Regions from separate parts of the Janthinobacterium salmonicoloratum genome, predicted to be linked through region 3. Evidence: predicted binding sites of a transcription regulator. Region 3 holds the regulator's gene; each other region holds the start of a gene.
What was found. The regulator FNR, encoded in region 3, switches genes on or off when oxygen is low (the NO sensors DNR and NnrR bind a similar motif). The targets are predictions, from matches to a motif close to TTGATNNNNATCAA.

Region 1 (7,933 bases), on a different contig from region 3:
AGTCGATTTCGGGCGAACTCGGGGTCGCGGCGATGAACAGTGGTGACGGTAATTGCATATGCTTTCCTGAGTCGGCTCTTTCAAATGATGGCTTTGATGCAGAAGATGGTGTGGCCCGGCTCCTGGGGATCCTGGACGAATTCGAATTCCAGCGGCTCGCTGGCGTCGCGCGCCATGGTGAGAAAACCCAGGCCCGCCCCCTTGCTGTCGGCCGGTGCTTCCTCGCGCAAGGCCTTCTTGTAGGCGAGGCGGATCTCCTCCATCGTCATGGTGTGCAGCGGCTCCAGGCGGGCGCGGATCTGCGCCACGTTGTCCGTCGAGACGGGGTTGGCGCACAGCAGAAAAAAGCTGTCGCCGCGCGTGCCGATGCAAAATGAACCGCGCCGCATCTGCTGGTCCAGTTGCGCATCGGGCGTCAGGCTGTCGGCGGAATAGTGCATGATGTTTTGCGACATCTCGATGAACGAGGAAAAGATGCGCCGCCGCGTGGGCCCGGCCGCGCCGGCCGTATCGAGACGCGCCTTGACGGTTTCGGAAATGGCGCTCACCACGTGCTGCGAGAAATAGCCCACGTAAAAAAAGATGATGTTGCGCTTGCGTGCCACATCCCAAAACTCGTTGAATTCTTCGTACAGCACGTCCGTGCTCCTGGCTAGCCGGTGACCCGGTTTCTTGTTGATAAGGTGGCTCGATGGCGCCAAAACTACAGGCGGAAACAGAAAAAGGTCAGGTCGTCGCGGCGCGGCTGCTTGCCTTGCCAGGCGGCGCTGTCCTGCAGCAGCGCCGCCGCCACGTCGCCAGCCGGTGCGTCGCGCTGTGCCAGCAACTGTTCGCGCATGCGTCGCTTGCCGTAGGCGATGTCGCGCGCGCCGCCGATCTGGTCGAGCAAGCCGTCGGTGGTGACGAACAGCACGCTGCCGGCGGGAATGTCCAGCGTCTCGTTGTGCCAGCGGTAGCCGGCCGGCGTGTCGACATAGCCCACACCCATGCGCGCGCCATCGATGGCGCGCACGCCGTCTTCGCCCGGCGCGACCACGTGCAGCGCCAGTTTCGCCCCCGCGAAACGCAGGCTGGCGCTGGCCGTGTCGTAGCACAGGAAGGCGCAATCCATGCCGTCGTTCGAGCCCGCGTGGCCGGTGGCCTCGCCGTTGCTGGCGCCGTCCTGGCCCAGCAAGGTCTTGATGGCGCGGCTGACGGCGCCGATCAAGGCGGCCGGATCGTGCGGCCCCAGCTCGCGCAGGGCCTGGCTCAGGGCCGACGAGGCGATCAGGGTCATGAAGGCGCCCGGAACGCCGTGGCCCGTGCAGTCGGCGATGGCGGCGAACCAGCCGCCTGCGTGGCGCTCGAAGAAGTAAAAATCGCCGCCGACGACGTCGCGCGGCTGCCATTCCAGGTGGGCGTCGGGCAGGGTGGCGCGCAATTCCGCATCGGAGGTGCGCAGCAGGGCGCGCTGGATCACGCTGGCGTAATCGATGCTGTGCATGATCTGCCGGTTCTTTTCCGCCTGCATGGTGGCTACCACGTTCATCAGTTGCAGGCCGAAGCCCACGCCGGCCAGCGCGCCATCGTCGGTGATGATGAAGCCGTCGGCCAGCGCCTTTTCGCCCGCTTCCACGGCGCGGAAGGTGAGGTCTTCGATGCTCATGGCGCCGTCGACGATCAGCGGCTCCTTGTCCATGAAGGCGATGCAGCTCTTCTTGCCGTACACCTCGTGATAAAAGGGCTTGGACATCTGCGACATGAAGATGTTGCGGCTGATCAAGCCGATGGGACGCCGCTGTTCCGTGACGGGCAGGCTCATCATGTCGCGCCGTTCCGTGAACAGTTCCAGCACGGCGAAGTTGCTGGCGTCGGCCTGCACGGATTCCGTGGGAATGCACAGATCAAACGCCACGGACGTGCGATAACGGGGAAGATGCAATCGAGAAGCGTTGAACTCCACAGCGGCTACCTTTACATGACGATCGGACCCTTGTTGTCGCGACGGCAAGGCGGCTGACAAACAGGCAATATCATTATGGTAGCCTTTGAATATGACGGCTTGATTACCAGCTTGTCAAAACCGTATGCAAGATGGCTGCATGGCAAGCTGGTGCCGGGCTTACAGGCGGCGGGCCAGCGCCTGCGTCTGTGCCAGCCAGCGCGCCCGCTGCGCGTCGGTGGAATCGATCAGGGGACCAAAGCTGGCCACCTTGACGGGCTTGACGCCGCAAAATTCCAGGGTCGTCTTGCGCAATTGGTGTATGCCGGGCATGTGGTAGACCCAGCGGAAATACCAGGGCGGCGTGTCCATCGTCACCAGCAGCTGGGCCGTGCGGCCCTTCAGCAGCTGCGCCGGAAAAGCCTTGCCCGGGCGATACTTGAAGGCAAAGCCAGGCAGGAAGATGCGGTCGATGAAACCCTTCAGCAAGGCCGGCGCGCCGCCCCACCAGATCGGGTAGGCGAACACCAGGTGCTCGGCCCAGCTGATGGCTTCCTGTGCCGCCTGCAAGTCCGCTTCCAGCGGCTGTACCTGGCGGTAGCCTTCATGCAGGTTCTGGTCGAAGTCCAGCTGGCCCAGGCGCAGCTCGCGCACGCTGTGGCCCGCGCTGCGGGCCGTGGCGGCATAGGCCTCGGCCAGGGCGGCGCAGAAACTGTCGTTGGAGGGGTGGCCGAGGATGATCAGGATGCGTTTTGGTACCGTGTTGGGCATGATGCAGGCTTTCCAGTAAAGAACAGCTTGCATGCTAAAGCCTGCCCCTAATGGCAGAGTCAAGCGCGGCGTGAGGTGATAGCTTCAGGCGGCCGCTTGCAGGTGCTGGCGCGCCAGGCAGTCGCCGATTTCCGTGTCGATGTCGGCCAATTGCGCGTCGAGCTGGCGCAGGCGGGCGATATCGCCCTGTACCTGTGCGCGCTTGGCAGCGATGTGCTGCGACAGGGCGGCCCAGTCCGTCTCGTCGCCGGCCAGGACGGGCAGCAGTTCGGCCAGGCGGAAGCCCAGGGCCTGCGCCTGGCGTATGAGTTTGACTTGCGCCAGGTCTTGCTGCGTGTAGATGCGGTAGGCGCCGGAACGGCGCACGTCGCCCAGCAAGCCCAGCGCTTCATAGTGGCGCAAGGCCTTGGGCGAGGTGCCCGCCAGGCGGGCGATTTCTCCGATGTACATGGGTGATCCTTTCTCAAGCTTGAACGAATCTTACCCCAAGGCACCGGCGCCCAGGCGGCCCAAGCCCCGTCAGGCCCGGCGCGGCGGGATTTTCTTCGCCGTGCACTCGGCGCAGGTGCCGTACAGCGACAGCGCGTGCTCGTGCAGCACGAAGCCACGCTCGGCGGCGATCTCGTTCTGGCGCAGTTCGATGCCTTCATCGACGAATTCATCGACCTTGCCGCAACCCGTGCAGACCAGGTGGTCGTGGTGCTGGCCTTCGTTCAGTTCAAAGACGGCGTGGCCCGATTCGAAGTGGCGGCGAAACAGGATGCCCGCTTCGGCAAACTGCATCAGCACGCGGTAAATGGTGGCCAGGCCCACGTCGATCTTTTCGGCCAGCAAGAGTTTGTAGACATCGTCCGCACTCAGGTGCTTGATCGTGCCTTCTTGAAACAGCTGCAGAATCCGCAAGCGGGGGATGGTTACTTTCAAGCCCGATTCACGCAGTTCCCTCAATATATCCATGTCTCCCATTCCTTTTCGTAGTCGTCTAGCGAGGTAATACATTATATCGCAAATGATAATCATTACTATTCTCATGTGCGTACTGGAGATATTATTCTGCGCGCGCAGGTGGCGATCCAGTGACATCGGCGCAAGTGGCGATTGCGTGGCGGGCAACTTGGGCAGCAGTGGTCGAAGATGGAAAAATGGCGCTCGGATCGCTACACTGTGCAGCAGGGAATAACAATGGAGGGGGCATGGACCGATTTGATGCGATGCGCATTTTTACCCGCATCGTCGAACTGCGCAGTTTCACGCAGGCGGCGCATGACCTTGGCTATCCGAAGGCGACCGTCACGCATGCCATCAAGCAGCTCGAAGCGCGGCTGCGCGTGCGCCTGCTGCAGCGGACCACGCGGCAAGTCACGCCCACGCCCGATGGCGAGGCGTATTACCAGCGCTGCGTGCGCCTGCTGGCGGACCTGGAAGAAACGGAAGCCGTATTTTCCTCGGCGGCGCAGCAGCCGGCCGGCAAGCTGCGCATCGACCTGCACGCGACCCTGGCCATGCATTTCGTCATGCCCGTGCTGGACCAGTTCTGCGCCCGCTATCCGCTGATCGAACTGGAAATCGGCATGGGCGACCGCCTCGTCGACCTGGTGCGCGAAGGCGTCGATTGCGTGCTGCGCGTGGGCGAACTGGGCGACTCGTCGATGGTGGCGCGTCGGCTGGCGCTGCTGGAACAGGTGACCTGCGCCAGCCCCGCCTACCTGGCCGCGCACGGCACGCCGCACACGCTGGCGGACTTGGCGAGCCACCGCGCCGTCAATTTCTTTTCCGCCCAGACGGGCAAGGTCTGGCCCTTCGATTTCAAAGTGGCTGGACAGCGGCATAGCGTGGCCTTGCCGGGCACCGTGTCCGTCAACAATGCGGACGCGTATCACGCCTGCTGCCGTTCCGGAATGGGCTTGATCCAGGCGCCCCGTTATCACCTCGAGCAGGCACTGGTGGCTGGCGAACTGGTGGAAGTGCTGGCGGACTGGCGTCCCGACCCCTTGCCCGTGTCCGTGCTGTATCCCCACCACCGGCAACTGTCGCCGCGCGTGCGCGTGTTTGCCGATTGGGTCGCCAGCCTGTTTGCCGAACCGGCTTAATTTTGCAATGCCGCATTTTCTTGACCTGGGCAAAGAAAAAAATCCCTCTAGTGATGCCATCTAGCACTATTTGATGTGGATCAAAGTTTTTGCTGCACTGCACTCATAGACTTCGCAGCGTTACTTAACGACAAAAAGAGGGAACTAGAATGAAAAAGTCCGCAACTGCAGCAGCAATCGTCCTGGCCGCCATCGGCGCATTCGCCAGCAACGCAATGGCACAGGAAAGCCCATGGCTGGTCCGTGCCCGCGCCGTGCACCTCGATCCGGCCGATAAATCTGCTCCTGTTGGTGGCGTCGGCGCATCCGACCGTTTGACGGTCAGCAGCAAGACGATTCCTGAAATCGATATTTCGTACTTCTTTACCCCGAATATCGCTGCCGAGCTGATCCTGACCTACCCGCAAAAGCATGACGTCAAGCTCGATGGCAACAATATCGGTACCTTCAAGCACCTGCCGCCGACGCTGTCGCTGCAATACCACTTCATGCCTGAAAAACAGTTCAGCCCATACGTGGGTGCAGGCGTGAACTACACGAATATCTCCGACGTGAAATTGCTGAACGGCGCCGGTCGCCTGGAACATGACAGCTGGGGCTACTCGCTGCAAGCCGGTGTCGACTACAAGCTGGATAAAAACTGGTCCTTGAACTTCGACATCAAGAAAGTGCAGATCCGCAGCGATGTGTTCATCGGTGGCGCCAAGGCCAGCGAAGTCAAGGTCGATCCTATCCTGATCGGCGTAGGCGTCGGTTACCGCTTCTAGGAACACCTATCAAAACCTACTGCGCGTCGGAATTTGCGGTCTGCGATGCTCACTGTACCTTCGTACAGTTGCGCTTCTCAACCACAACTTCCTTCCGCTCGCTACGGTTTTGTTAGGCGTTGTAAGTGTTGAGGATGCTTGCGTGAGCTGGCGAAAAAAAAGGACGGCCTTGGCCGTCCTTTTTGCATGGCATGCGCCGTTTATTTTTTCAGCGTCTTTTCCAGCGCCAGCTGGTAGTCCGTCTTTTCGTAGCCGGCCAGGTATTTGTTCGTCGCATCGAGGAAGGCGCGCGAGCGGTAGGCCGCTTCCAGGTCCTTGACCCATGGCTTGGCCTTGTCGGCCGTGCGGATGGCCACCAGGTTGATGTAGCTGTCCGAGATCTTTTCCACGCTCAGGGCCGACGTCAGCTTCATGCCGGCGGCCAGGGCGAAGTTACCATTGACGAAGGCGTAGTCGGCGTCCGCCAGCGAACGTGGCAGTTGCGCCGCTTCCAGCGGCACCAGTTTCAGCTTCTTCGGGTTTTCCAGCACGTCGCGTTCGGATGCGCGCAGCGGGTCGACGTTCGGTTTCAGCTTGATCCAACCCATCTTGGCCAGCATCACCAGCGCGCGCGCCTGGTTGGTCGGATCGTTCGGCATGGTAATGGTGGCGCCATTTTTGACTTCCGCCAGCGACTTCTGCTTGCCGCCGTACAGGCCGATCGGCATGGTTGGCACGGTGATCAGGGAGCTCAGTGGCAGCTTGTTATCGGTGGCGAACTTGGTCAGGTAGACGATGTGCTGGAATACGTTGGCGTCCAGCGAGCCTTCGGCCAGCGCATAGTTTGGCTGCACATAGTCGTTGAATTCGACGATCTTGACCTTGTAGCCCTGTTTTTCCAGGATGGGCTTGATGCCCAGCTTCAGCTGGTCCGAGTATGGGCCGGAGCTGGTGCCGATGACGAGTTCTTTCGGGTCCTTGGCGTGGGCGGCGGTGGCGAAGGCCAGGCTGGTGGCGGCCAGGAGCAGGGTGCGGCGAAGGTGGTTCATGTAGGTCCTTGTTTCTGAATATGAATTAACGTTTGTCGAGGCGCTTGGCGATGCGCGTGCCGGCGAACTGGATGGTTTGCACGAGCACGATCAGGATGGCCACGGTGGCGACCATGATGTCCGTCTCGAAGCGGTAGTAGCCGTAGCGGATGGCCAGGTCGCCAATGCCGCCGCCGCCCACCACACCGGCCACGGCCGAATACGACAGGAAGCTGATCGACAGCACGGTCAGGGCCAGCACCAGGCCGGAGCGCGCTTCCACCAGCAGCACGCGGAAGATGATCTGCATTTCCGACGCGCCCATGGCGTGCGCCGCCTCGATCACGCCGCGCGGCACTTCGCGCAGGTTCTGTTCTACCAGGCGCGCCAGGTAGGGAATGGCGGCAAACGACAGCGGCACGCTGGCCGCCAGCGGGCCGATCGAGGTGCCAGCGATGATGCGCGTAAACGGTGTCAGGGCGACCAGCAAGATAATGAAGGGGAAGCTGCGCACGGTGTTGACCAGCCAGCCGAGGATCGTCGACAGCGGACGGTTTTCCAGCGACTGGCCTTCCGAGACGAGGAACAGCAAGATGCCCAGCGGGCCGCCGATCAGGATGGCGGCCGTCAAGCCGATGCCCAGCATGGTCATGGTCTGGCCCAGCGCCACCCAGATTTCCGGCAGCAGCTTGATGACGTTATTGATCGATTCTTCAAACATGTGTTGCATCCTTCCATGCGGTGGCTTCAAACGCCTCGGTGCCGTAATAGGCCAGCTCGCGTCCCAGCGCCGTCTTGCGCGGGGTAGCCGTGTCGCTCAAATCGAATTGTTCGGCGATGGCGCCGTTTTCCACGACAGCCACGCGGTTGCAGATGGCGCCCAGTACCGACAGCTCATGGCTGACGATGACGATGGTCACGCCCAGGCGCGCATTGATGTCGCGCAGGGTGTCGAGCAGGGCGCGCGTGGTTTCCGCGTCCAGAGCGGATGTCGGCTCGTCGCACAGCAGCACATCGGGGTGGCTGGCCAGAGCGCGGGCAATCGCCACGCGCTGTTTCTGCCCGCCGGATAATTGCGCCGGATAGCTGTGCAGCTTGTCGGACAGGCCCACCAGCGCCAGGCATTCCTCGACGCGGGCGGCGATTTGCTCGCCCTTGGTCGTGCCATGGATTTTCAAGGGGAAGGCGACGTTGTCGAAGACGCTGGCGTTTTGCAGCAGATTGAATTGCTGGAAAATCATGCCGATATTCTGGCGCGCGTCGCGCAGTTCGCTCTTGCCGAGGCGTGTCAATTCGCGCCCGGCCACGGTAATGGTGCCGCTGTCGGGACGCTCGAGCAGGTTGATCAGGCGCAGCAAGGTCGATTTGCCGGCGCCG
Region 2 (7,933 bases), on a different contig from region 3:
TTCATGACCATGGCCAGGAAGGTGTAATAGCCATTGATGCCCATCAAGTCGACCACGCCATGCTCACCGAACAGCGCCAGCGCGCGCGCATACGTGGCGTCGCTGACGCGCTTGTTCTGCTGCAGCTCGATGCAAAAGTCGTGCACGGCTTGCTCATCTTCTTTCAGGGCAAGCGGTGCGCGCCGCGCGGCAATGGCGTCCACGGCCGCTTGCGCGATGCCGTTCTGCACGGCCAGCGGCGCGTGGATGGCCCACTCGACTTGCTGGTCCCACTGGCGCGCCGTGACCAGGATCGCCAGTTCCGACAGCCGCGTGCCAATGGCGCTGCGGTAGCGCAGATACTCGCCCATGCGCTGCGCCGTTTCCATCAGCTCGGGGCTGCGGATCAGCGGCACGAAGGGGCCGTAAAGCGCCCCGCGTGGACCGTCGATGATGGCTTGCGCGGCCGCGCGCTGCTGCGGGTCCAGCTGCGTCAAAGGCAGCGGCGGCAAACGGTCGATATCGCTACCGGCCATCAGGCAGTCCAGGCAACCACGTCCTGCTGCTGTTCGCCGAGGCCAGCGATGCCCAGGCGCATGCTGTCACCCTTTTTCAAGAAACGCTGCGGCTTGCGGCCCTGGCCCACGCCCGGTGGCGTGCCCGTGGCGATGACGTCGCCCGGTTCCAGGGTCATGAATTGCGACAAATAGCTGACGATCTGCGCCACCGTGAAAATCATGGTTTGCGTATTTCCGGTCTGCATGCGCTTGCCATTGACTTCCAGATACAGGTCCAGGTCCTGCTCGTCGATGACTTCATCGCGCGTCACCAGCCACGGACCGACGGGGCCGAAGGTGTCGCAGCCTTTGCCTTTATCCCACTGGCCGCCCCGCTCCAGCTGGAACGAGCGCTCGGAAATGTCGTTGACGACGCAATAGCCGGCCACGTATTTCAGGGCATCCTCTTCGCTCACGTATTGCGCGCGCGTGCCGATGATCACGCCCAGCTCCACTTCCCAGTCTGTCTTCTTGGAACCTTTGGGCAACACGACATTGTCGTCCGGGCCATTCAGGCAAGTAATTGCCTTCATGAAGACGATGGGTTCGGCCGGAATCGGCATGCCGGACTCGGCCGCGTGATCCGCGTAATTGAGGCCGATGCCGATGAACTTGCCGACTTTCGCCAGCGGCACGCCGAAGCGTGGATTGCCGCGCACCAAGGGCAAGGTCTTTTCGTCGAGCTTGGCCAGCTTGCGCAGGGCCTTGTCGGACAGTTGTGCGCCGTCAATATCGGCAATCACGCCGGACAGGTCACGCAGTTTGCCTTCTTCATCGATCAGGCCCGGTTTTTCCTTGCCTGGACGTCCATAACGAACGAGTTTCATAGTCTTCCTTGGAGTTGATCATTGCCGCTGTGCAGGCCGCCATTTTACCGGATGGCCCGGCACGCCTGTAGCGGTGGATGAAAAACATCGCAAGTCCCGGCAGTTGCAAGGCCGCCAGCACGCCAAACGCCGCCTGGTACGCCTGCGGCGGATACTGCTGCTGGCTGTTCAAGGGCCAGCAGCCGAGGATCAAGCCAAAGCCCGCCTGCACCAGGAAGGCGCCCGTGAAAATGAGCAAATTCAAGCAGGTGGCCGCCCTACCCGTCAAGCTGGCCGGCATGCTTTGCGCGACGATCGCATACTCGAGGCCAGTCACCGTGCCCAGCAAGGTAAACAGTACGGACAGCAAAGGCAGGCTAGGCACCACATTGCATGCCATCGCCACTTGCACGGCGACAAACAGGACGATGCCGGCGGCCGCCACTTGCATGGGTTCAATGCCGCGCCGGCCAGCCCATTCCGTTAACATGCCCATGCCGATTGCGCCGAAGATGACGGCCGCCATGCCCAGGTACAACAGATACGCCACGCTGTCATCGGACAAGCCGCCCACGTCGGCCAGCCAGCGCCCCACCCACAAGCCCTGCACGCCAAAGAACACCGTGTGCGGCAGCAGGATCAGCGCGATGGTGCGGCGAAAACCGGGATCGCGGTACACGCTCCACACGCTGACCTTGCTCACCGCGTGCGCGGCGGCAGGCACGGGCATGGCTGGCGACAGCAGGCGGATCAGCAAGCCGATGGCCAGCGCCGCCAGCGCCAGGCCCAAGAAGACGCCGCGCCAGTCCGTGTAATGCAGGGCCAACTTGACGGGCATGGTGGCCGTGGCCGCGCCCAGGCCGCCCACGGCGATCAGGTAGCCATGCACGGAAGGCAGGCGAGATGGCGCAATGGCGCACGAGATCGCTTTCACTGCGGCCATGAAGCAGCCACCCAGGCCTGCCCCCATCAAGGCGCGCGCCCACATCAGTTCGGCAAAACTGTGGCCCCGGCTGAACAGCCACACGCCCACGGCCGCCAGTGCCAGCAGCCACAGTTGCACCGTGCGGGGACCGTAGCGGTCGAGCGCCATGCCGATCGGCAATTGCACCAGCGCAAAGGCGAGAAAAAAGGCGCTGGTCAGCAGGCCCAGCTGGGCTGGGGTCAGGGCGATGGTGCCCAGCAGTTCAGCCGTCAGTACGGCATTGACGCCGCGTAGCAGGCACGACAGGTAATGCCCGAGCGCGAACGGCAGGAACACCAGACAAAACACGGCCACGCCGGAACGGGAAGAGGCGCCGGCGCCGTGCATGCTCAGGCGGCCCGTGCCAGGCGGATGATTTTGTGCGGCAGCTGCGGCATAGGCTCATCCGTTTCAAAGAAAAACTTGTCGTGGCCAAAGGCCGGCTTCAAATCGTCCATCCACGTCGCTTCCGCATCGAATTTCGCATAAAACGGCCGGCGCACCCAGTCCGGGTTGCGCGCCTGCAAAAATTGCAGGGCAAACAGTTTTTCGCCATTGATGGTAACGATGCCATCGATGACGACCTTGCCAGGGAAAGTACTCATGGAGGGCCCGCGCACCGTGCGCGACAGGCCCGACACCATCTGGTAGGCGGCCTGGAAAATCTCGTACGCCTTCGCCAAGGGCAACTCGAAATAGCCGCGCGGCCCCGTATCGCGTTCGACAAACATGTAATACGGAATCGCCCCCAGGCGCGTACCCGTCTGCCATAGTTCCGCCCAGCTTGCCGGGTCTTCATTGATGTGGCGGATCAGCGGCCCCTGCATGCGCAAGGTGGCGCCCGTGGAGACGATGCGTTTCACGGCTTGTTGGGCGATGTCCTGGCGCAACTCGACGGCATGGCTGTAATGGCCCATCACGGCCAGGTTCTTGCCCGCCTTGACGATGCGCTCGAACAGGCGCATCAGGTCATCCGCATCGCGGTCGGAAACGAAGCGCTGCGGCCAATACGCCACCGCCTTGGTACCGATGCGGATGTTCTGGATGTGTTCCAGGCCCGGCACCAGCAGCGGCTCAAGGTAGGCGGCCAGTTGCCGCGTATTCATGATCATCGGGTCGCCGCCGGTGATCAGCACGTCCGTCACTTCCGGATGCAGTTTCAGGTAGGCGGCCAGCTCATGCGACTCGCGCGCATCAAACTTCATGTCGTCCATGCCGACGAACTGGGGCCAGCGGAAGCAGAAGGTGCAATACGCGTGGCACGTCTGGCCGGCGCTGGGGAAAAACAGCACCGTCTGCGCATATTTATGCTGCAGGCCCCGCACTGGCGCATCGTTGACCCGGGGCACGTTGTGCGTCATCTGGCCGGCCGGGTGGGGATTCATGCCCAGGCGCAAGCCATGCACATAGGCGTCGATGGCAGCCTTGTCCCGTTGCACCAGCACCAGGTCGCGCAAGTGCGCATACTGCTCGGGCGATAGCATGTCGCGGTGGGGGAAGACAAGGCGATAGATGGGGTCGTCAGGGATGTTGCGCCAGTCGATCAACTGATCGAGCACATAGGCATTGGTGCGAAATGGCAAGACGTGCGACACCACTTGCACGGCTTCGCGCTGCTCTTCCGGCAGCCATGCCCACTGCCGCGCCTGTTGAATGGTGTGCCGCGCATACGGCTTGAACTTGGGTGAAAACGGCTCGGTAATGAGTGCGGACACGATAGTCTCCCTGCCAGTAAATAGCGATAACCTTCATGAAATCAGCCTTATATCAGCCAATTCCAGCCTCTTCCTCCCCCATGCCACATCATTCGACATGCTGTGAAAGTCATCATAGTTCTTGCTATTCGGAACCAAATTGCTACATATCAACAAGCGCTCGATACGTTGCATACTGCCTACAAGCAACACCTTAGTTTGTTCCATCGCAATTTGATGGAAGCGTCGGCGACGTAAATTACGACTTGGCAACATATCCCTCGATATCACAAGGAGCTTTCATGAAACGCTTATTCACGGGCAGCCTGCTGTGCCTGGCATTTGCCGGCGGCAGCGTCAATGCCGCGGTTGAAGCAACGGAAAAAGACGCCATCGCCATGGCCGAACGGGGCGCCGCCTTCATGAAGGCACATGGCAAGGAAGAAATGATGAAGAAAATCACGGCGAAAGACCCGGACTTCGTGCAGGGTTCGCTGTATGTGGACATGCGCGACATCAAGACGGGCATCGTGCTGGCCCACCCCATCAATCCTTCCATCGTGGGCAAGGATTTGACGGATGTGCCCGATGCGAATGGCAAGAAATATCGCCGTGAAATCATCGAGCTGGCGCAAAAACAGGGCAAGGGCTGGGTCGATTACCAGTACAAGAATCCCACCAGCGGCAAGATCGAGCCGAAGACCACGTACATCCTGCGCGTCAACGATGTGGTGCTGGAAGCGGGGATCTACAAAAAATAAAGCCGGGGCGGCGCGCGCACGCCACGCGCTGCCGGCGGTTGGAACAGCCATAGCCAGGAGTCAAGCATGCTCAATTCACTACGCATCGGACCAAAATTATTGCTGGCACCCGCCCTGGTCTTGCTGCTGCTGATACTCAGCTCGAGCGGCGCCTGGTATGGCATGGTGCGGCAAAATGCCTCGCTGGAAAACATGGTGCGGGTGCGCATCACGCATTTGAAGGCGGCGGCCGACGTACTTGGCGAGGCCAGGCATGTGCACGGCAATATGTACCAGTTGCTGTCGTGGACAAATGGCAGCTTCGCCAAGGCCCGCCTCGATGCATTGGAGCAACAGATCAAGGCGCGCCATGCGGCCATCGGCACCCAGCTGGCCACGCTGCGTTCCACGGCCACGGGCGCCGAGCGCACCCTGGTCGATGCGGCCATCACGGCACTGGCCGGCTATCGCAAGGCCGTGCTGGAAACCATGGAAATGGCGCAGATGGACCAGTCGATCGCCACCAATTCCATGCTCAAGGCGGAAACCCAGTTCGTCCAGTTCAATACGCAGCTGGCGCAACTATCGGCCCTGGAAACGACGCTCAGCAGCCAGGCCCATGCGACAGCCAGCGCCGAGTTTCGCAGCCTGGGCTGGAGCTTGCTGCTGACGGTGCTGCTATCGATCCTCGTCTCCATCGTGGTGACCATGCTGGTACGCCGCGCCATGCTGGCGGAAATTCGCGGCATTGCCGACGCCGTGCAAGACTTGGCGGCGGGCAAGCTGATGGCTGGCGCGCCCAAACCGGGCAATGACGAGATCGCCGCCACGTCGCGCGTGCTGGACCAGACCATCGCTCACCTGAACCAGACCTTGCGCACCATCATGGGGGCCGTGCAATCGATCGACGCGGCCTCGCACGAAATTGCCACCGGCAATCTGGATTTATCGGCACGCACGGAAATGCAAGCCAGTTCGCTGGAGGAAACGTCGAGCGCCATGGAAGCGCTGACGCGAGCCGTCAATGACAACGCCGACAACGCCCAGCTGGCCTGCGAGCTGGCGGGGCAAGCCTCCACCTTGGCAGTGCAAGGGGGAGTATCGATGCAACAGGCGGTGACGACGATGGCGACCATACGCGCCAATTCGCGCCAGATCGTGGATATTATCGGCGTGATTGACGGCATTTCCTTCCAGACCAATATCCTCGCGCTGAATGCGGCGGTGGAAGCCGCGCGCGCGGGCGAGCAAGGCCGCGGCTTTGCCGTGGTGGCGTCCGAAGTGCGCACCCTGGCGCAGCGCTCGGCGCAGGCGGCCAGGGAAATCAAGACCCTGATCGCCACCTCGGTCACCACCATCGATGGCGGCAGCGTGGCCGTGCAGCAGGCGGGCGACAGCATGGGCGCCATCGTTGCATCGGTGCAGCAAGTCAATGAGATCATCCAGCGCGTGAAACAGGCCAGCGCCGAGCAGGCGTCGGGCATCACGGAAGTGAATCAGGCCGTCACGCAAATGGATGACGTCACCCAGCAAAATGCAGCCCTGGTGGAGCAGGCGGCAGCGGCGGCAGCCAGTTTGCAGGACCAGGCCGTCAAATTGTCGGCGGCCGTGGCCGTGTTCACCTTGGACGAGCAGCCCGCGAAGCTGGCCGGGCACACCGAGAACGAGGCATTCCAGCTTCCAGCCGGCGCCGTCAAAACGGAACGGCGCGCGCTGCACAGCCCGCTACGCGGAAAGTCGGGCCAGCGTGGCGCCATGGATGCGCCACAGCACCGGCGCAGCTAGATAACAGGCGTACGCATCCGCTTGCTCAGGTAGCGCGAATCGGCCAGCACGAAGCGCCATGGCGTGTCCATCGCCTTTGAAATGCCGATGCGCGGCCCCGCCTGCACCGTCACCTCGTCCTCGCGCTCCAGCAGCAGGAACGGCGGCGCATCGAGCGCCAGCCGGTTATGCATATGCGAGACACCGAGCGCCTGGCACACCTTGCCCGGCCCCGAGCACAGCAGCCGCACATCTTCGACGCCGCGCCGTTCGCGCATGGCATCGAGTCCTGCCAGCGGCTCGATGGCGCGGATCAGCACGCCCGCGCCATGCCCCGCTTCGCGGCACACAAAGTTCAGGCACCAGTGAATGCCGTACGAGCGGTAGACATAGGCGTGCGCGGGCGGGCCGAACATGGCCGCATTGCGCGGCGTCATGCCCCCATACGTGTGCGAGGCCGGATCGAGCCGGTCATACGCTTCCGTTTCCACAATGCGCCCGCCGACGCCATCAAGCAGCACGGTCACGCCGATCAGCTGGCGCGCCACGCTGCTGGAATCGTCCGCAAAATCGATACCCGCGAGGATTTTTTTCATCCGGCAATTGTACTGCCGCGCATCCCGCCGCACGCCTTGCCGCGCCTTGAAAACAAATGAAACTTAATCTTTTCACCATAAAATCCAAGATGATCATCATCGTAAAATGACGAAAATGGCGGCTGGGCCAGGGCAAAACGGGAATTTTTGCGAGAATATATTGCAGAGATGAACTATTGCCATGCATAAACAGCGATAATCGTCGGGCACTGCGCCAGACGCTCATGAAGCGGGCAGCGGCAGTGCACGACAGAATAAGCACCGGACACAAAAATGATGATGAAAGCGTGATGATGAGAGCGGCAGCGCAAAAGCAGGTAGTGCAGGAAGATCCGGTTGACGCCTTGATGCGTTCCATCCGTATCCCGCCGCGTCCCAGCCTGCTGGTCGACCTGCAGCGCGAACTGGCCGAAGACGACCCGTCGCCGCGACGCATCGCACGCATCATCGCCGACGACGTCGGCATGTCGGGCGCCCTGCTGAAATTGGCTAACTCGCCGTTCTATGGCGCCGCGCGCAAGGCCAAGTCCGTCGAGCAAGGCATTAACTTTCTCGGCATCAACCAGTGCAGCGCCATGATGACGGGCTTGCTGGCACGCCAGGCGCTGGAAGCGGAAGGTGTGGAACTGACCAACTTCTGGGATGTGTCTGCCAAGCGCGCGCGCGCCCTGGTATTTACCTCGCGCAAGCTGCGCATCGCCCCGCCCGACATCGCCCATACCTTCGGCCTGTTCTGCGATATCGGCGTGCCCTTGCTGATGAACCGCTTTCCCGACTACGTCAACACCTACGCGGCAGCGGCCAACGATGCGCACAATTGTTTTACGACACTG
Region 3 (7,933 bases):
CATGCGGCGCGCCTCGATCTTTGAATAGTCGAGCACGTCGTTGAGGATGCCCAGCAGCGACTGGCCTGCCACTCTGACCATGGTCAGATACTTGCGTTGTTCCGTGTCGAGCCTGGTATTGCCCAGCAAATACACCATGCCCAGCACGGCATTGAGGGGCGTGCGGATTTCATGGCTCATGTTGGCCACGAAATCGCTCTTCGCGCGGTTGGCCGCCTCGGCCCGGTCGCGCTCCTGTTCCAGCTCCGCCGCGCGTACTTCGAGTTCCTGCTGCAGACGGTCGCGTTCGCTCATCAGGCCGTTGAACGCTTCCGTCAGTTCGCCGATCTCGTCGCGCTGCCGCACCGGCACGGGGGTGAAACGGCTGCCGCTGGTACGCAGGGCCAGCAGGGTATCGCGCAAGCGCACCAGCGGCGACAGCAGGCGCACGGTGACCCAGCCCAGTACGGCCGCGGCCAGCAGCGAAGCGAGGATGCTCCACAGCACCAGCCGGGACAGCACGCCATCGAAGGGTTCGAAGGCATCGTCGATGGGCAGCGAGGCGGCCAGCAGCCAGTTCACCGATTTCAGGCGCTTGAAGCTGTTGACGGCCGTGATGCCGCGGCTGTTGGTGCTGACCATGCTGCCTTCGCCATCTTCCTTCAGCAACTGGGTGGTCGTCAGGTTGGCGTTCGGCTTGCGCGGCTGCAGCAAACGGCTGGTATCGGGGTGCAGCACATAGCGCGGCACGGCGCCGCGCGTGAGAATGAAGTAATAGCCGCTCTTGCCGATCTTTTCCGAGCGCAGGCGGCCCAGCAAGTTGTCCTTGTACAGGCGCAGCACGCCGATCACGACCCCGGCCACCTGGCCATCGGCGGCCAGCACGGGCGCGACCATCTGCACGATGGGCATGCCGCTCGACTTGCCCAGCATCGGTTCGGTGATCATGGGCTGGCGCGTGCGCAAGACGGTCTGGAAATACTCGCGCTCGGCGACGTTGATGCCGGCGCGCCCCGCCACTTCCGGCATGTCGGCCACGATGGCGCCATGCGCATCGAGCACCAGCACGTCATCGAACAGCACCAGCATCGAGCGGCGCGCATAGTATGCGCGCAATTGGGTGGGCTGGGCGATCAGTTCCGGCGGCTGCTGCCTGGCCGTCAGGGTGACGATCTGCAGCAGCATGCCCAGCTTGTCGTCGAGCTCGGCAGCGGTGCGGCTGATCAGGGATGACTGCTGGCTCAACAGCACTCGGGTGAAGTCGTCGCGCATGTGCTGCAACTGGATCATGGTGACCAGCGCGATCATGGCGATCGAGGTCAGGCTGGTGGCCAGCGCGACTTTTGCTTTAATGCCGAGAGGCTTCATGATTTCCTTTTCAGTACCGGGCGGCACAGGCGGCAGATAATGCTGACGGGAATTTTCCTATCAATGCCTCAGCTTGGCAAGCGCCACCGCATAAATTGCCCGCCCCGTATGGGCTTTTGACGATGTTGCCATATAATTAAAGGCTGGACGTCGTTTATTCGCCGAAATTACGGTGAAATTGGCACACGGCAACCCTGTATGCAGTAAACTTGTTATTGCATTTTATAAAAGGTAATGACATGACTGAAGCGCTACTCACTCCAACCTTGCCCACAGTGAACGTGGAAGCGTTGCGAGCGCGATGCTCGACCTGCAGCATGCATCAATTGTGCCTGCCGATGGGCCTCGATGTGGGCGACATGGACAGGCTGGACCAGATCATCGGCCGCCGCCGCAAGGTCGCGCGCGGCGCCTCGCTGTTTCGCATCGGCGACTCGTTCCAGAACCTGTATGCGATTCGCCTGGGGCACTTCAAGACGTACCAGATCAATCCTGGCGGCGAAGAGCAGGTGACGGGTTTCCAGATGGCCGGTGAATTGCTGGGCATGGACGCCATCAGCGCAGACCGCCACCACTGTAATGCGGTGGCGCTGGAAGACAGCGAAGTATGTGAAATTCCGTTTTCCAGCCTGGAACAATTGCTGGGCAATATGCCGACCCTGCTGCGCCATTTTCACCGCATGATGAGCCAGGAAATCACGCGCGAGCAAAGCGTCATGCTCTTGCTGGGCAATATGCAGGCGACGCAGCGCTTTGCCGCCTTCATCGTCAACCTGGCCTCGCGCTACGAGGCACGCGGCTATTCGGGCAGCAATTTCCAGCTGCGCATGTCGCGCGAGGAAATCGGCAACTATCTGGGCCTGACCATCGAGAGCGTCAGCCGTCTGCTGTCCAAATTCAAGAAGGAAGGCTGGCTGCGCGTGTCGAACCGCGAGATTGAAATCCTGCAGCCGGCCAAATTGAAGGCCATTACGGCCGGTACTGACGTCTGCAAATAAGCTTTACAGCTCTGCGTCAGCATGCAGCGCGATGCTGCGCTGCAGTGGCCAGGTCCAGATGCCTGACAGGCGCCACTCGCGTTTGTCGTTTTCCACCAGCACTTGCCAGCGGCTGCGTTCGAGCATCGGCAGCGCTACGGAAAAATTGCCGGCCGCATCGGGCTGCACCAGCAGCTTGATATCCTTTTCCGGCAGGGTCGCATGCGCCAGGTGCAGCTGCAGCGGCGCCTGATAGGCCTTGCCGAAGCTGTGCACGGAACCACTGAGGCTCGCCTGTGCCACGTCGTACGACAGGCTCGTATCCATCGCCAGGTCGCTGGCGATCGTGTCGCGCTTCAAATCCTGGTTGATCGCTTTGCCCTGCTTGTAATAATCGCCCACCACCAGCGCATCGGGCTGCGTAAACGCGATATAGCCCATGAAGCTGCCGACGACCACGGACAGGCCGGGGCCGATCATCAGCAGCCATGGCCAGCGATGCTTGTACCACGGTGCAACGGGTGCTTGCAGTTTCAGACTGTCGGACATGATATTTCTCCTGTTTAATCAGCCAGTCCCCATGCGGGGACCGGCCTTCCTACATTAGCGCGGTACGATGAATACCGCGCTTTCACGCACATGCAGCGATGGGTCGTCCAGCGAGTGCAATTCGATCGCAATCTTGTTCGAACCCTTCTCGCCGACGCCGTGCGGTACGCGCAGGCGGATCGGCCAGCCCAGCGTTTCCGTCGGCTGCAAGGTCACTTCTTCACGCGTCAGCAAGGTCAGGCCCGGCAAGCCGGAAGCGCTGATTTTAAAATGCTGGGTTTGCTCCGACGTATTCATGATCTGCAAGCGGTAGACGTTTTCGATCATGCCGTCCTCCACTTCGCGTCCCATCGAACCGCGGTCGCGGATCACGTCCATTTTCAAGGGCGTGCGCAGCGCCAGCGAAGTACACACGGCGATGATGATCAGGGCCAGGATGGAAGTGTAGATCAATACGCGCGGGCGCATGGCGCGCTGGCGGATCTGCTTCGAATTGAAGTTGTTTTCCATCGCATGGTCGGTACTGTAGCGTACCAGGCCACGCGGCCGGTCGACCTTGTCCATCACGCTGTTGCAGGCATCGACGCAAGCGGCGCAGCCGATGCATTCATACTGCAGGCCGTTGCGGATATCGATACCGGTCGGACACACCTGCACGCACAGGGTACAGTCGATGCAATCGCCCAGCTTGTCGTTGTTGCCGGCCTTCTTGCTCAGTGCGCCACGTGGTTCGCCGCGCTTGGTATCGTAGGTGATGATCAGGGTGTCCTGGTCGAACATGGCGCTCTGGAAGCGCGCGTAGGGGCACATGTATTTGCACACCTGCTCGCGCAGCCAGCCCGCGTTGCCGTAGGTTGCCAAGCTGTAGAACAAGACCCAGAACCATTCCCAGGGACCGAAATTGAGGGTGGTCACCGCGTGCGCCAGTTCCTTGATCGGCGTGAAGTAGCCGACAAAGGTAAAGCCCGTCCACAGGGCGATGGCGCCCCATACCAGGTGCTTGGCCGTCTTCTTGAACGCCTTGCGCACGGAGGGGCCCTGCTTGTCGAGGGCCATGCGCGCACTGCGCGTGCCCTCGATGCGGCGTTCGACCCACAGGAAAATTTCCGTGTATACCGTTTGCGGGCAAGAGAACCCGCACCACACCCGCCCGGCAATGGCCGTGACGAGGAACAACAAATACGCACAGATGATCAGCAGGGCCGCCAGATAGATGAAATCCTGGGGCCACAGCACGACGCCGAAAATGTAGAACTTGCGCGTGGTCAAATCGAACAGCAGGGCTTGCCTGCCATTCCAGGTCAACCACGGCAAGCCGTAGAACGCCAGCTGGGTAAGCCATACGCATACCCATCGCCAGGTAGCGTAGCGTCCTTTGGCCTCGCGAGGGTAGATTTGCTCGCGAGCCGCATACATCTTGATGACTTGAGGTTCCATTACATCATTTCACGGGCGTCTGGGGATTCGACAGGCTCCAGACATACGCCGACAGCACGTGTACCTTGGATTCGCCGAGGAAATCGCTGAAGGCCGGCATGGTGTTGCTGCGTCCCTTGCGTACGGTTTCCATGATGGTATCGGCGCTGCCGCCGTACAGCCAGATCTTGTCCGTCAGGTTCGGTGAACCCAGCATCTGGTTGCCCTTCGCATCGGCGCCGTGACAGGCCATGCAGGCGCCAAACTTGGCCTTGCCCAGCACGGATTTGACAGGGTCCGAGGTCGAACCGGACAGGCTCAGCACATAATGGGCCACGTTCTCGACATCCTTTTCGGAGCCCAGGGCGGCGCCCATCGGTGGCATCTGCCCATTGCGGCCGTGCATGATGGTGGTCTTGATGATGTCGGGTTCACCGCCATACAGCCAGTCCTTGTCGGTCAGGTTGGGGAAGCCCTTGTTGCCGCGCGCATCCGAACCGTGGCATTGCGCGCAGTAGGTCAGGAACAAACGCTGGCCGATGGCTTGCGCCTGCGGATCGGCGGCCACCGTCTTCAAGTCCTGGCTCAGGTACTTGTTGAACAGGGGACCGTAGTCGGCTTCCGCCTTCTTCAGCTCTTCCTCGTACTGGCCCGTCGATTTCCAGCCCAGGCTGCCGGCATAGTTGCCCAGACCCGGATACAGGAACAGGTAGGCCAGGGAGAAGACGATGGTGATGTAGAACAGCCACATCCACCAGCGCGGCATCGGCGTGTTGAGTTCCTTCAAGTCCTCGTCCCAGACGTGGCCCGTGGTGCCGTCAGCAGGGGCGCCCTCGACCACTTTGATTTTCGACTGCGAGTACAGCAGCACGCCGCAGCCGATGATGCCCAGCAGGGACAGCACGATGATGTAGATATTCCAGAAGCCATTGGTAAAATCAGCCATGGTTGCGCTCCTTCGCCACGCTCATCTCGGCCTCGGCCGGATAGTCCAATGCGTCATCGGCGAACGGCAGGCGTGCCGCCGCGTCGAAATCGCTATTGCTGCGGCTGAACGTCCACCACAGGATGCCCACGAACGTCGTAAAGGAAACCACCGTCATGACGCTGCTGGCGCTGTCAAACAGGTTTTCGATTGCCATGCTAATTCCTTGTTTTGATTAATGTACCGAGGCCTTGCAGATAGGCGACCAGGGCGTCTTCTTCCGTCTTGTCCTGCAGCTGCGCGGGGCCGGCGGCGATCTCTTCATCGCTGTACGGCTGGCCCAGGCGTTGCAGGGCGCGCATCTTCGGCATGATCTCGTCAGGCACCAGCTTGGTCTTCGCCAACCAGGGGTAGGCCGGCATGTTCGACTCGGGCACTACGTCGCGCGGGTCGTTCAAGTGCGTGCGGTGCCATTCATCGCTGTAGCGGGCGCCCACGCGGGCCAGGTCGGGCCCCGTGCGCTTGGAACCCCACTGGAACGGACGGTCGTAGACGAACTCGCCTGCGACCGAATAGTGGCCATAGCGTTCCGTTTCCGCGCGCAGCGGACGCACCATCTGCGAGTGGCAGTTGTAGCAGCCTTCGCGCACGTAAATGTCGCGGCCCGCCAGGCGCAGCGGCGAATACGGCTTCAGGCCGGCGACCGGCTCCGTCGTGCTCTTCTGGAAGAACAGGGGGACGATCTCGACGGCGCCGCCGATGCTGATCACCACCGTGACCAGGGCGATCAGCAGCCAGGGGTTTCTCTCAATCCATGCGTGTGAAAATTTCATTTGCTTTCGCTCCTATCAGGCGTGCGCCGCGTTCAGTTCCGGAATGCGGGCGACGGGGAGTTTGCTGCCGCGCAGCGTCATCCAGGTGTTGTAGCCCATGATGCACATACCCGACAGGTACAGCAGGCCGCCGGCCACGCGCACCACGTAGTACGGATACGTCGCTTTCACGCTCTCGACAAAGGTGTAGGTCAGGGTGCCGTCCGGATTGACCGCGCGCCACATCAGGCCCTGCATCACGCCGGCGATCCACATGGCGGCGATGTACAGCACGATGCCGATGGTGGCCACCCAGAAGTGCACGTCGACCAGGCGCGTGCTGTGCATCTGCGTGCGTCCCGCCAGGCGCGGCAGCAGGTAGTAGATCGAACCCATGGTGATGAAGCCCACCCAGCCCAGGGCGCCCGCATGCACGTGGGCAACGGTCCAGTCGGTGTAGTGCGACAGCGAGTTGATGGTCTTGATCGACATCATCGGACCTTCGAAGGTGGCGATGCCGTAGAACGACAGCGAGACGATCATGAATTTCAGGATCGGGTCGGTGCGCAGCTTGTGCCAGGCGCCCGACAGGGTCATGATGCCGTTGATCATGCCGCCCCAGCTCGGTGCCAGCAGGACCAGCGAGAAGACCATGCCGATCGATTGCGTCCAGTCAGGCAAGGCCGTGTAGTGCAGGTGATGCGGGCCCGCCCACATATAGGTGAAGATCAGCGCCCAGAAGTGGACGATGGACAAACGGTACGAGTACACGGGGCGCTCGGCCTGTTTCGGGATGAAGTAGTAGACCATGCCCAGGTAGCCGGCGGTCAGGATGAAACCCACCGCGTTATGGCCGTACCACCACTGGATCATGGCGTCCTGCACGCCCGCATAGGCGGAATACGATTTGGTGAACGAGGCTGGCATGACGGCGCCATTGACCACGTGCAAAATCGTCACGGCCAGGATGTAGGCGCCGAAGAACCAGTTGGCCACGTAGATGTGCTTGACCTTGCGCTTGATCAGGGTGCCGAAGAACACGATGGCGTAGGCGATCCAGACGACGGCGATGAGGATGGCGATAGGCCATTCCAGTTCCGCGTATTCTTTGCCGCGGGTCAGGCCCATGGGCAGGCTGACGACTGCGCACAGGATCACCGCTTGCCAGCCCCAGAAGGTGAAAGCAGCCAGCTTGTCGGAAAACAGGCGCACCTGGCAGGTGCGCTGGACAACGTAGTACGAGGTGGCGAACAGGCCGCAGATGCCGAAGGCGAAAATCACCGCATTCGTGTGCAGCGGACGCAAGCGTCCGTATGTCAGCCAAGGTATGTCGAGGTTCAGGGCAGGCCAGGCTAGCTGAGCGGCGATGATAACGCCAACCAGCATGCCGATGATGCCCCATACCACAGTAGCGACCGCGAATTGCTTCACGATCTTGTAGTTATAGTTCAGCGATTGATCCACAAAGACTCTCCCTGGAATTACTATTTATGATGGTGGCCAGAGAGTAAGTGTTTGAAGGCGAAAAAACTTTGATGTGGATCAAAATTCCCCGGATGAAATAAGGGTAGCGAACTGGCATCGAAATAAAGTGATATTTCGATCAAAAAAGCCATGCAAGATCCCTGCAATCAGGGCTTGTTGTGGTGAGGCGCCGGCCATGGCGTGCAGGACGCCAGCCGGGCTGCTGAGGTCAGGGATGCGGTTCGTCGGGCGCCGGCTTGGCCGGCGTATCGTCGTCCTGCAGCACGCGCAGGCCCGGTCCGACGAGGTCGTCGAACTGGCCGCTGTCCGAGGCCGTGAAATACACCCACAGGGCAATGAAGACGACCACGACGCTTAAGGGGATGAGCAGGTACAGTGCTTCCATGGTTCAGACTTTCCGCAGGCGCAGGGCGTTGGCGATG
Region 4 (7,933 bases), on a different contig from region 3:
CAGCAAGGTTTGCGTGGCCAGCACGTGTTCCACTTCGGACGTGCCGATGCCGTGCGCCAGCGCGCCGAAGGCGCCGTGCGTCGACGTGTGCGAGTCGCCGCACACGACCGTCATGCCGGGCAGGGTCGCGCCCTGCTCGGGGCCGATCACGTGCACGATACCCTGGCGCTTGTCGTTCATGTTGAAGTAGGTCAAGCCGTAGTGCTTGGCGTTCTTGTCCAGCGTTTCCACCTGCAGGCGCGAGACGGGATCGGCAATGCCGTCGACCCGGCTGGTGGTTGGTACATTATGGTCGGCCACGGCCAGGTTGGCAGAAATGCGCCACGGCTGGCGGCCCGCCACGCTGAGGCCATCGAAGGCTTGCGGGCTGGTGACTTCGTGCAACAGGTGCCGGTCGATGTACAAAATTGTCGTGCCATCATCTTCGGCCCGAACAACGTGGGATTCCCAGAGTTTGTCGTAAAGCGTCTTCATCATGATTTATGCAGCGTTGCCACAGCCTGTAGTAAGTGATCTGTCGTACTGATCGAAGGGATCGGCAATGATTATGCCATATATTGTGCAATGCAGAACCAAAAGCCGCCCCAGCGTGGGATAGGCGATACAAAATTTGGCGCACTTTGCGGATATGGCGAAAAAATTGCTGATACGAAAATCCGCCAAAATGCCGGCGGGGCGAATAAAAATCGAAAAAAGCCGAAAAAAAAGCCCGCTGCAGAGGTCTGCAGCGGGCTTGATGTGAACTGGCCTGTGTTTCTAGGCAGCCATGCGCACACTTCCCCTGCAACCATCCATCAGGAAAGATAGGCCCACGACTAGCACCAGCTCGCCTTCAGCCGAGCGGGCTGTACCGGTAATGCCTTCCACGGTGATGGCCGTCATCGGCTTGATCACCAGGTCGGCCGTGCCATCGACGGCTTCCACGGCAAGAATGTACGGCTGTGGCGCAGCGACCACAATACCGACGCGCTCGCTGCACGATTCGTAGCCCAGGGCGCCGGCCAGCGAGCGCACAGGCAATGGACGACCCTGGTCTTTCAGCACGGGCGCACCGCCCACTTCCATGAAGGTTTCCGGCAATTCGACGACGCGCTGCACCACCGCCATCGGCAGGGCCAGCGCGGCGCCCGACGTCGACACCAGCATGGTCGGCACAATCGACAGCTCGATCGGCAGGCGGATGGCAAACTTGGTGCCCTTGCCCAGCGTCGATTCGATGTGGATGGCGCCGCGGTTCTTCTCCACAGCCGTTTTCACCACGTCCATGCCCACGCCGCGCCCGGAGACGCTGGACGCAACTTCCTTGGTCGAGAAGCCCGGCAGGAACACCAGCTGGAAGCATTCGTCGTTGCTCAATTGCGCGTTTTCGCTGATCAAGCCCTTTTGCTGGGCCTTGCTGCGCAGGAAAACCGGGTCCATGCCCTTGCCATCATCCTGCAGCACGATCATGACGCTGTTGGCTTCCTGCCATGCCTTCAGCGAAATATACGATTTGGCGGGCTTGCCTGCAGCCAGGCGCGCTTCCGGCGATTCGACGCCATGGTCGAGCGAGTTGCGCAGCATGTGCACGAGCGGATCGTACAGGCTGTCGACCACGACGCGGTCGACTTCCGTCTCAGCGCCTTCGATGGTCAGCTCGACATCCTTGCCCAAATCCTTGGCCAGTTCGCGCACCAGGCGCGGGAATTTCTGGAACAGGCGGCCGACGGGCTGCATGCGCGTGGCCAGGGTGGCCCGCTGCAGTTCCGTCGAGTAGCGCGAGGCGCGTTCCAGGGTTTCCGCCAGAGTCGCCATCAAGGTGGCGGCCTGGCCTTCAAATTTGAATTGCAGCAAGCGCTCGAGCAGCACGGCAGCCTGGTTGGCGGCCTGCACGGACTCGCCGGCCACTTCCAGCAGCGCGTCGAGCTTGACGGCGTCGACGCGGATGCTGTCTTCCTTGACGGGCGCGGCATGGCGCACTTCCGGACGCTCTTCGCGGCGTTCCGCGCCATCCCAGGCCTTGCCGGCCGGCTTGGCGGCAGCGGCAGGCGTGGCGGCCACGACGGCAGGGGCAGCGGCGACGGCGGACACCGGCGCGGCAGCGACCCGGCTAGCCTCGGGCACGACGACGTTATACATGCTTTCCCAGTCCAGGCCATCGGCGCTGGCGGTGGAAACGGCAGCGGCAGCGGCGGGCGCGGCCACGGCAACTTCAGCGACCTGGGCAACGGGCGCGGCCACTTCCGCCACCACGGCTGCGGCCGGCGCGTGTGCGTCCATGCCCTTGCCTTCGATAGCGTTCGTCAGGATGTGTTCCAGCTCTTCCGGCATGGCCGGCAAGCTTTCCGGCGCGGCGCCATTCGCCAGCTCCGTCAGCTGGTCAGCCACGAAACCGGACGCTTGCAACGCCGCCTCGATGGCGATCGGCGTCACGGGCGCGGCGCCCGTACGCAAGGCGTCGAACAGATTTTCCGTCAGATGGCAGGCCGCCACCAGTGCGGGCAAGCCCATGAAGCCAGCGCCACCCTTGATGGTGTGGAAAGAACGAAACACGGCATTCAGTGTTTCCTTGTTGTCAGGATCACGCTCGAGGCGCAATAAGTGCTCTTCAACATTAACCGCAAGATCCATCGCCTCAACGACGAAATCCTTGAGCATATCGTCCATTAGAATCCCAAATCCGCAAGAAGGTCGTCTACATTATCCTGGTCCAGCGCCACCGACGGCACGGACGGGCCCTGCATCAGCGGCACCGGCTTTTGCGCCAGTTTTTCGCGCACTTCGGCCGGCGCGTTGTCGCGCAGCAGCTGGGCAAGCTCGTGCTCCACCGTCTTGGTGATATTGACCACTTTTTTGATCAGCTGGCCCGTGATGTCCTGGAAGTCCTGCGCCATCATGATTTCCAGCAAGCGCGCTTTTTCCGCTTCCGTCGCTTCGGCAACGGCTTGCGCGAACTGGCGCGTATCACCGGCCAGGGCCTTGAATTCCTCCAGGCTCAGCTTGCCATCGAACAGGGCCGTCCAGCGGCCGTCCATGTCCTTGGCTTTCTTCGACAGCACATCTTGTGCCGGCATGCCTTCGTCGAGCGTGTTCAAGACCTTGTTGGCGGCCTGTTCCGTCAGGGTGGCGACATATTCCAGGCGATCCTGGGCGTCGACGATCTGCGACGACGCTTCCGTCAAGGCCTTGTCGTAGCCCAGTTCCCGCAGCGAATCGTGCAGCAGCCGCACGATGCCGCCCAGGCGCTCGAACATCGGCTTGTCGGACTGATCGACAGGGTCGGCTGCTTCACCAGGCGCGTCGGCGCTGGCGACGGGCACCGCTTCCGGTGCGGCTGGCGCGGCAGCTGCCGGCACGGCGGCGCTGGCCGACACGGAGTCAAACAGCGCGTCAAAATCGTCGTCCGCAATCACGGCGGGAGCGGGCGCGGCGGCAGGCGCCGGCGTGGCTGCGGCCGCGCTTTGCGCGGATACTTCATCGAATAATGCATCGAAATCATCAGCGGCGTTGGTCATATCCCTGCTTCTCCATAATTTGTCAAAATTCCGCCTGAACTGTGCGTTTTACAGACTGATACCCACAATTTCTCGATTAAGATGATTTGAGGCAATACCGCTGCGATGGTGCGAGTGTAGCAGGGCGCCGCCCTGTTGGTAAATCTCAAAACGCGCTTCCTGGTGCAAAGCTGGTCCACAAGAGCTTTTCCACCAGGAAATAAGTGTTCCTGCTGTTGTATTTTGAAATACTACCATTGGCGTGCGTGCAAGACCACGCGGCGCGCAAGAGAAATCCTGCTCGCGGGCACCTGTGCAATAGCGCCGCACAGACATCGTTGCAAGTAAAACACGATCTTTCTGCCAATGTTGTCTATACTGAAGGTGCAATAGTATTGATAATTATCAAGTCTTTACATGAATACTATGCTGCCGCCACGTCTACAATAAGAGGCGTTGCGCGCGCTGAGTCACTGCCAAAGGACCTGCCATGTATAAGAAAATTCTGATCGCCACGGACGGCTCCACCGTCTCCAACTTGACGGCCTGTGCTGGCGTTGCCTTTGCCGAACAGATGCACGCCGACATCCTTGCCGTGTACGTGGCGCCCGAGTACCAGTACCCGGTGTACATCGAAATCATTCCACCAAGCTATCCCAGCGAAGAGGAATACCGCATCGCCATGCGCAAGGCAGGCGCCGACCACTGGCAGCCCATCCTCGACGCGGCTGCCAAGCGGGGCCTGCAAGCGACGGGCCTGACAGCGTTTTCCGACAGTCCTGCCCTGAAAATCGTGGAAGTGGCGCAATTGCAGCAATGCGACCTGATTTTCATGGGCTCGCATGGCCGCAGCGGCTGGGGTCAGTTACTGCTGGGCAGCGTGACCAACAAGGTGCTGTCGCACTCCAAATTGCCCGTCCTCGTGCATAGGCTGATCAAGGAACCTCCTTCGAAATAAGGGGTCACATGGCCACGAGGGCGGCCATTGCCGGCACATCAAGAAAAAGGCACAATGCGGCAGCTTCAGTTAAAATGACAACGTTTCTCGTTTTTTAACATTGATTGTCCGGTGACGGACACCGCAGATTACACGCCTCCAGATTGCCGCCTATGATACGTATTGTGATTGCCGACGACCACACCATCATGCGCGAAGGATTGAAGCGCATCCTTGACGGCGCGCCGGATATCGACATCGTGGGTGAAGCCATCGATGGCTTTGAAGTACTCAACCACGTGCGCCAGGGCGGCTTCGACCTGCTGCTGCTCGACCTGTCAATGCCGGGCCGCAGCGGCGTCGACCTGATCCGGCAAATTCGCAGCGAGGCGCCCAAGCTGTCCATCCTGATCCTCACCATGCACGAGGAAGAGCAATATGCGGTGCGCGCCATCCGCGCCGGCGCGCAAGGCTATCTGACCAAGGAAAGCGCGGGCACCCAGCTCGTGGGCGCCATCCACAAGGTGGCGTCGGGACGTCCCTACATCAGCGCAGAGGTGGCAGAGCAACTCGTGCTCAACATCATGATGCCAAATGAAAGCTTGCTGCACAAACAGCTGTCGGACCGCGAATTCGAAGTCTTTTCCCTGCTGGTGGCAGGCAAGTCGATCACGGAAATTGCCAACAATCTGCACCTGAGCGTGAAAACCGTGAGTACGCACAAGACGCGCATCATGCAAAAGATGGGCATGAGTTCGCTGTCGGAAATGGTCCAGTATGCGGTGGCGCACCGCCTGCTATCCCCGTTCAAGACCTGAGTCCGGCGACGCGCGCCCGCGCGTCAGCAGTAGGAACAATCCTACTTCACCTACCACAGCTCCTACTGCCATATTCAGCCACTGCTGATATTAATTGCATACGGTTGTTGGCATACTGAAACCAGTCATCAAGTTGCTGGGAAGTTATTTCATCACACAGCAAGTCGTCAGCGAATTGAGCATTACCTGCCTGGACGCGCGCCGCCCCTTCCCTGCCCGCCGTCCTGCGCACCCCGTCAGTCAACTCTGAACTACCTGTCACCAGGAGATGAACATGCTGTCCACGCAAACGCCTGAAACCCGCGCCGCCTCTCCATCGCTGGCCCCCTCCTCTCCGATGGAAGCGGGGCGTCAGCGCCAAGGTCGGCTCTGGTCGAACCTGAAGGAGGTGTGCGACCTGTTGCATATCTCCAGCGCCTGCACCATCGCCGCCGACGAGCTGCTGTTCCAGCACGTGCAATTCAAGACGGGCCAGCGCGTGCACACCATCGGCCAGCCGTTCGACACCTTGTACATCGTCAATTCGGGCTTCCTGAAAACCGTGCTCATCGATGAATTCGGCAATGAACAGGTGCTCAGCTTTCCCATGAAGGGCGACATGCTGGGCGTCGACGGCATCCACTCGCGCCACTATTCCTCGGAAGCGGTGGCCCTGTCCGACTGCGATCTGATCCTGTTGCCGTTCAAGAAACTCACGGCGCTGGGCAGAGTCCACCTGGAACTGGAAAACGTCATGTATGGCGTGATGAGCCGCGAACTGGTGCGCGAGCAAGCCATGATCGGCATGCTGGGCGCCCTCAGCGCCGAAGCCCGCGTGGCGCGTTTCCTCGTCTCGCTGGCCGACCGCTTCGCGCAGATGGGCTACTCGAGCAAGCTGTTCAACCTGCGCATGACGCGCCATGAAATCGGCAGCTACCTGGGCCTGACCCTGGAAACGGTGAGCCGCACCTTGTCCGCCTTCAATGAAATCGGCCTGATCACGGTCGACCAGCGCACCATCGGCATCAAGGATCCGGACGCCCTGAAAACCCTGCGCCGCCTGCCGCCGTCGCGCTCGCGCGCCAAGCAGCTGGCCGCCGCCAAACTCAAGGCCGATACCACTGCGGCCACCACCGCCTCGGCGCAATTGCTGGCCACCATCTAGCGCTATCCCGATTTCTTCAAGCTTGGCACAGGCTTGACCCGGCCAAGGCGCGCACCGCCTTGCCGGGTCTTTTTTGCTACCGCTCCCTTGCGCGCCGCGCCAGCGGTCGACTTTGCGCAGCACGATCTTCCCCGCTGCCATCCCAGCGTAAAAAAGCGCAGATTCCGCACAAATAAGCCTTGCTTTTCGGGCCACATTCAACAATAATGCAAATACGAATCATTCTCAACTGAGACAAAGAAAGCCCAACATGCAAAGCTCAAAACCAGCCTTGATCCAGGATGCCGCCAGCGCCCACGTCCGTCCTCCCGTCAGCATGACCCAGCCGGCACGCCGCATCACCAGCGAAGCGCTGCTGCAGCAGGGCCGCGAAGTGGAGATTGAGCACAGCGGCAAGATCTATCGCCTGCGCGTCACCCAATTGAACAAGCTGATCCTGACTGCCTGAAGCAGCACGGCAGCCAGTCACCACACTCGCCAGCCAGTCGCGCTCCGTGCGCGCAGCCAGCCAAACCACCGCACAGGAGTGTTTGATGGCGAACGACCGACCTTCCCCGATGTTTCCGTCCCCGCAAGGCCAACAGCCTGAACTGCTGCTGTCGGCCGTGCTGCACCTGATGTCGCACTACCATGCGGGCAGTCCCTGCGAGAAACTGGCGGGCGTCATCGAACGCCATCTGCAAGTGCTGTCCAGTTCGCCCGGTCTGGGCCCCGTGCTGCAAGCGACCTGCCAGCAACTGTCGCAGCAATGGGCCGCCCTGGTGGCGCTGCACCGGCCCGCACCGCCCAGGACCACCTTGTTTGAGCGCCTGGCACGCATGTTGAGCGCCAAGCGCCCTGCCTCGCCCCTGCCGCAATAATTTCTCTTCAACACCCCACCGCCCAACAGGATATCGCCATGTGTGACAAAGACCAGTCCCTGCCCGTCATCAGCAATTGTTCCAGCGACGGGGCCGAAACGGCCGCGCTCGCTTCGCGCCGCCGCCGGCTGTGGGAACTGTCGCATACCTGCCATTGCCCGCTGGTCGGCGTGGGTTTGCCATTGGGATACCTGCGCAAGCTGGTAGGCAAGATGACGGGCGGGCGCGTGCTGGCCGACGACTATGAAGTGCACGTGGGCGCCGTGACGGAATGCGGCGCGCGCAACCGCCTGTCCGAAGCGCTGCAAAAGGAACTCGAACGCCGCTACGCCCCCGTGATCCTGCGCTTTCGCGGCGCCAAGACCACGGAACAGGTAGCGCAACTGTGGCGCACGGCCGTCGCCAACGGCGACGTGTCGGGCGCTTTCTGGGCCGGCCTGACGCACCCGCGCTGCGACGCCGAACTGGAAGAGCAGATGTGCCGCGACTTGCACATGATCCAGCACCAGGCCGGCGCCTGCGTGCGCGCCGACATGGGCAAGTTCACGGCCTTGCAGGAAGAAAATGCGCGCCTGGCACACGAACTGGCCAAGCTGCAACAGCGCAGCCAGGCCGCACTGATGGAAAAAACGGGCGAGCTGGAACGCCAGGAAGCCGTGCTGCTGCGCACGCGGGCCGAGGCCATCGGCAAGGATAGCGTC

Region 1: a site for FNR is predicted at 4,853-4,866, ahead of ACQ4WY_RS04990 (OmpW/AlkL family protein). Genes of this name have one in related genera too.
Region 2: a site for FNR is predicted at 4,161-4,174, ahead of ACQ4WY_RS11420 (KamA family radical SAM protein). Genes of this name have one in related genera too.
Region 4: a site for FNR is predicted at 3,869-3,882, ahead of ACQ4WY_RS07535 (universal stress protein). Genes of this name have one in related genera too.

What each region holds. Positions count from the first base shown of each region.
Region 1 covers NZ_JBNYXV010000001.1:1,091,727-1,099,659, reverse strand. The annotation lists gene ACQ4WY_RS05025 (DUF1987 domain-containing protein) at 1-58, opposite strand, end outside; gene ACQ4WY_RS05020 (SiaB family protein kinase) at 81-638, opposite strand; gene ACQ4WY_RS05015 (SpoIIE family protein phosphatase) at 704-1,921, opposite strand; gene ACQ4WY_RS05010 (NAD(P)H-dependent oxidoreductase) at 2,102-2,725, opposite strand; gene ACQ4WY_RS05005 (MerR family transcriptional regulator) at 2,777-3,142, opposite strand; gene fur (ferric iron uptake transcriptional regulator) at 3,212-3,649, opposite strand; gene ACQ4WY_RS04995 (LysR family transcriptional regulator) at 3,886-4,782, shown strand; gene ACQ4WY_RS04990 (OmpW/AlkL family protein) at 4,932-5,549, shown strand; gene ACQ4WY_RS04985 (MetQ/NlpA family ABC transporter substrate-binding protein) at 5,750-6,577, opposite strand; gene ACQ4WY_RS04980 (methionine ABC transporter permease) at 6,603-7,277, opposite strand; gene ACQ4WY_RS04975 (methionine ABC transporter ATP-binding protein) at 7,270-7,933, opposite strand, start outside.
Region 2 covers NZ_JBNYXV010000001.1:2,467,046-2,474,978, forward strand. The annotation lists gene ACQ4WY_RS11405 (carboxymuconolactone decarboxylase family protein) at 1-515, opposite strand, end outside; gene ACQ4WY_RS11410 (fumarylacetoacetate hydrolase family protein) at 515-1,363, opposite strand; gene ACQ4WY_RS11415 (MFS transporter) at 1,308-2,654, opposite strand; gene ACQ4WY_RS11420 (KamA family radical SAM protein) at 2,657-4,021, opposite strand; gene ACQ4WY_RS11425 (cache domain-containing protein) at 4,303-4,761, shown strand; gene ACQ4WY_RS11430 (methyl-accepting chemotaxis protein) at 4,828-6,525, shown strand; gene ACQ4WY_RS11435 (DNA-3-methyladenine glycosylase) at 6,522-7,100, opposite strand; gene ACQ4WY_RS11440 (HDOD domain-containing protein) at 7,391-7,933, shown strand, end outside.
Region 3 covers NZ_JBNYXV010000002.1:723,134-731,066, forward strand. The annotation lists gene ACQ4WY_RS16430 (response regulator) at 1-1,347, opposite strand, end outside; gene fnr (fumarate/nitrate reduction transcriptional regulator Fnr) at 1,587-2,345, shown strand; gene ACQ4WY_RS16440 (FixH family protein) at 2,349-2,873, opposite strand; gene ccoG (cytochrome c oxidase accessory protein CcoG) at 2,928-4,310, opposite strand; gene ccoP (cytochrome-c oxidase, cbb3-type subunit III) at 4,315-5,235, opposite strand; gene ACQ4WY_RS16455 (cbb3-type cytochrome oxidase subunit 3) at 5,228-5,431, opposite strand; gene ccoO (cytochrome-c oxidase, cbb3-type subunit II) at 5,433-6,047, opposite strand; gene ccoN (cytochrome-c oxidase, cbb3-type subunit I) at 6,063-7,490, opposite strand; gene ccoS (cbb3-type cytochrome oxidase assembly protein CcoS) at 7,720-7,896, opposite strand; gene ACQ4WY_RS16475 (heavy metal translocating P-type ATPase) at 7,900-7,933, opposite strand, start outside.
Region 4 covers NZ_JBNYXV010000001.1:1,620,441-1,628,373, forward strand. The annotation lists gene leuC (3-isopropylmalate dehydratase large subunit) at 1-477, opposite strand, end outside; gene ACQ4WY_RS07525 (chemotaxis protein CheA) at 757-2,646, opposite strand; gene ACQ4WY_RS07530 (protein phosphatase CheZ) at 2,646-3,494, opposite strand; gene ACQ4WY_RS07535 (universal stress protein) at 3,964-4,431, shown strand; gene ACQ4WY_RS07540 (response regulator) at 4,584-5,228, shown strand; gene ACQ4WY_RS07545 (Crp/Fnr family transcriptional regulator) at 5,566-6,372, shown strand; gene hemP (hemin uptake protein HemP) at 6,623-6,820, shown strand; gene ACQ4WY_RS07555 (hypothetical protein) at 6,906-7,232, shown strand; gene ACQ4WY_RS07560 (DUF2325 domain-containing protein) at 7,271-7,933, shown strand, end outside.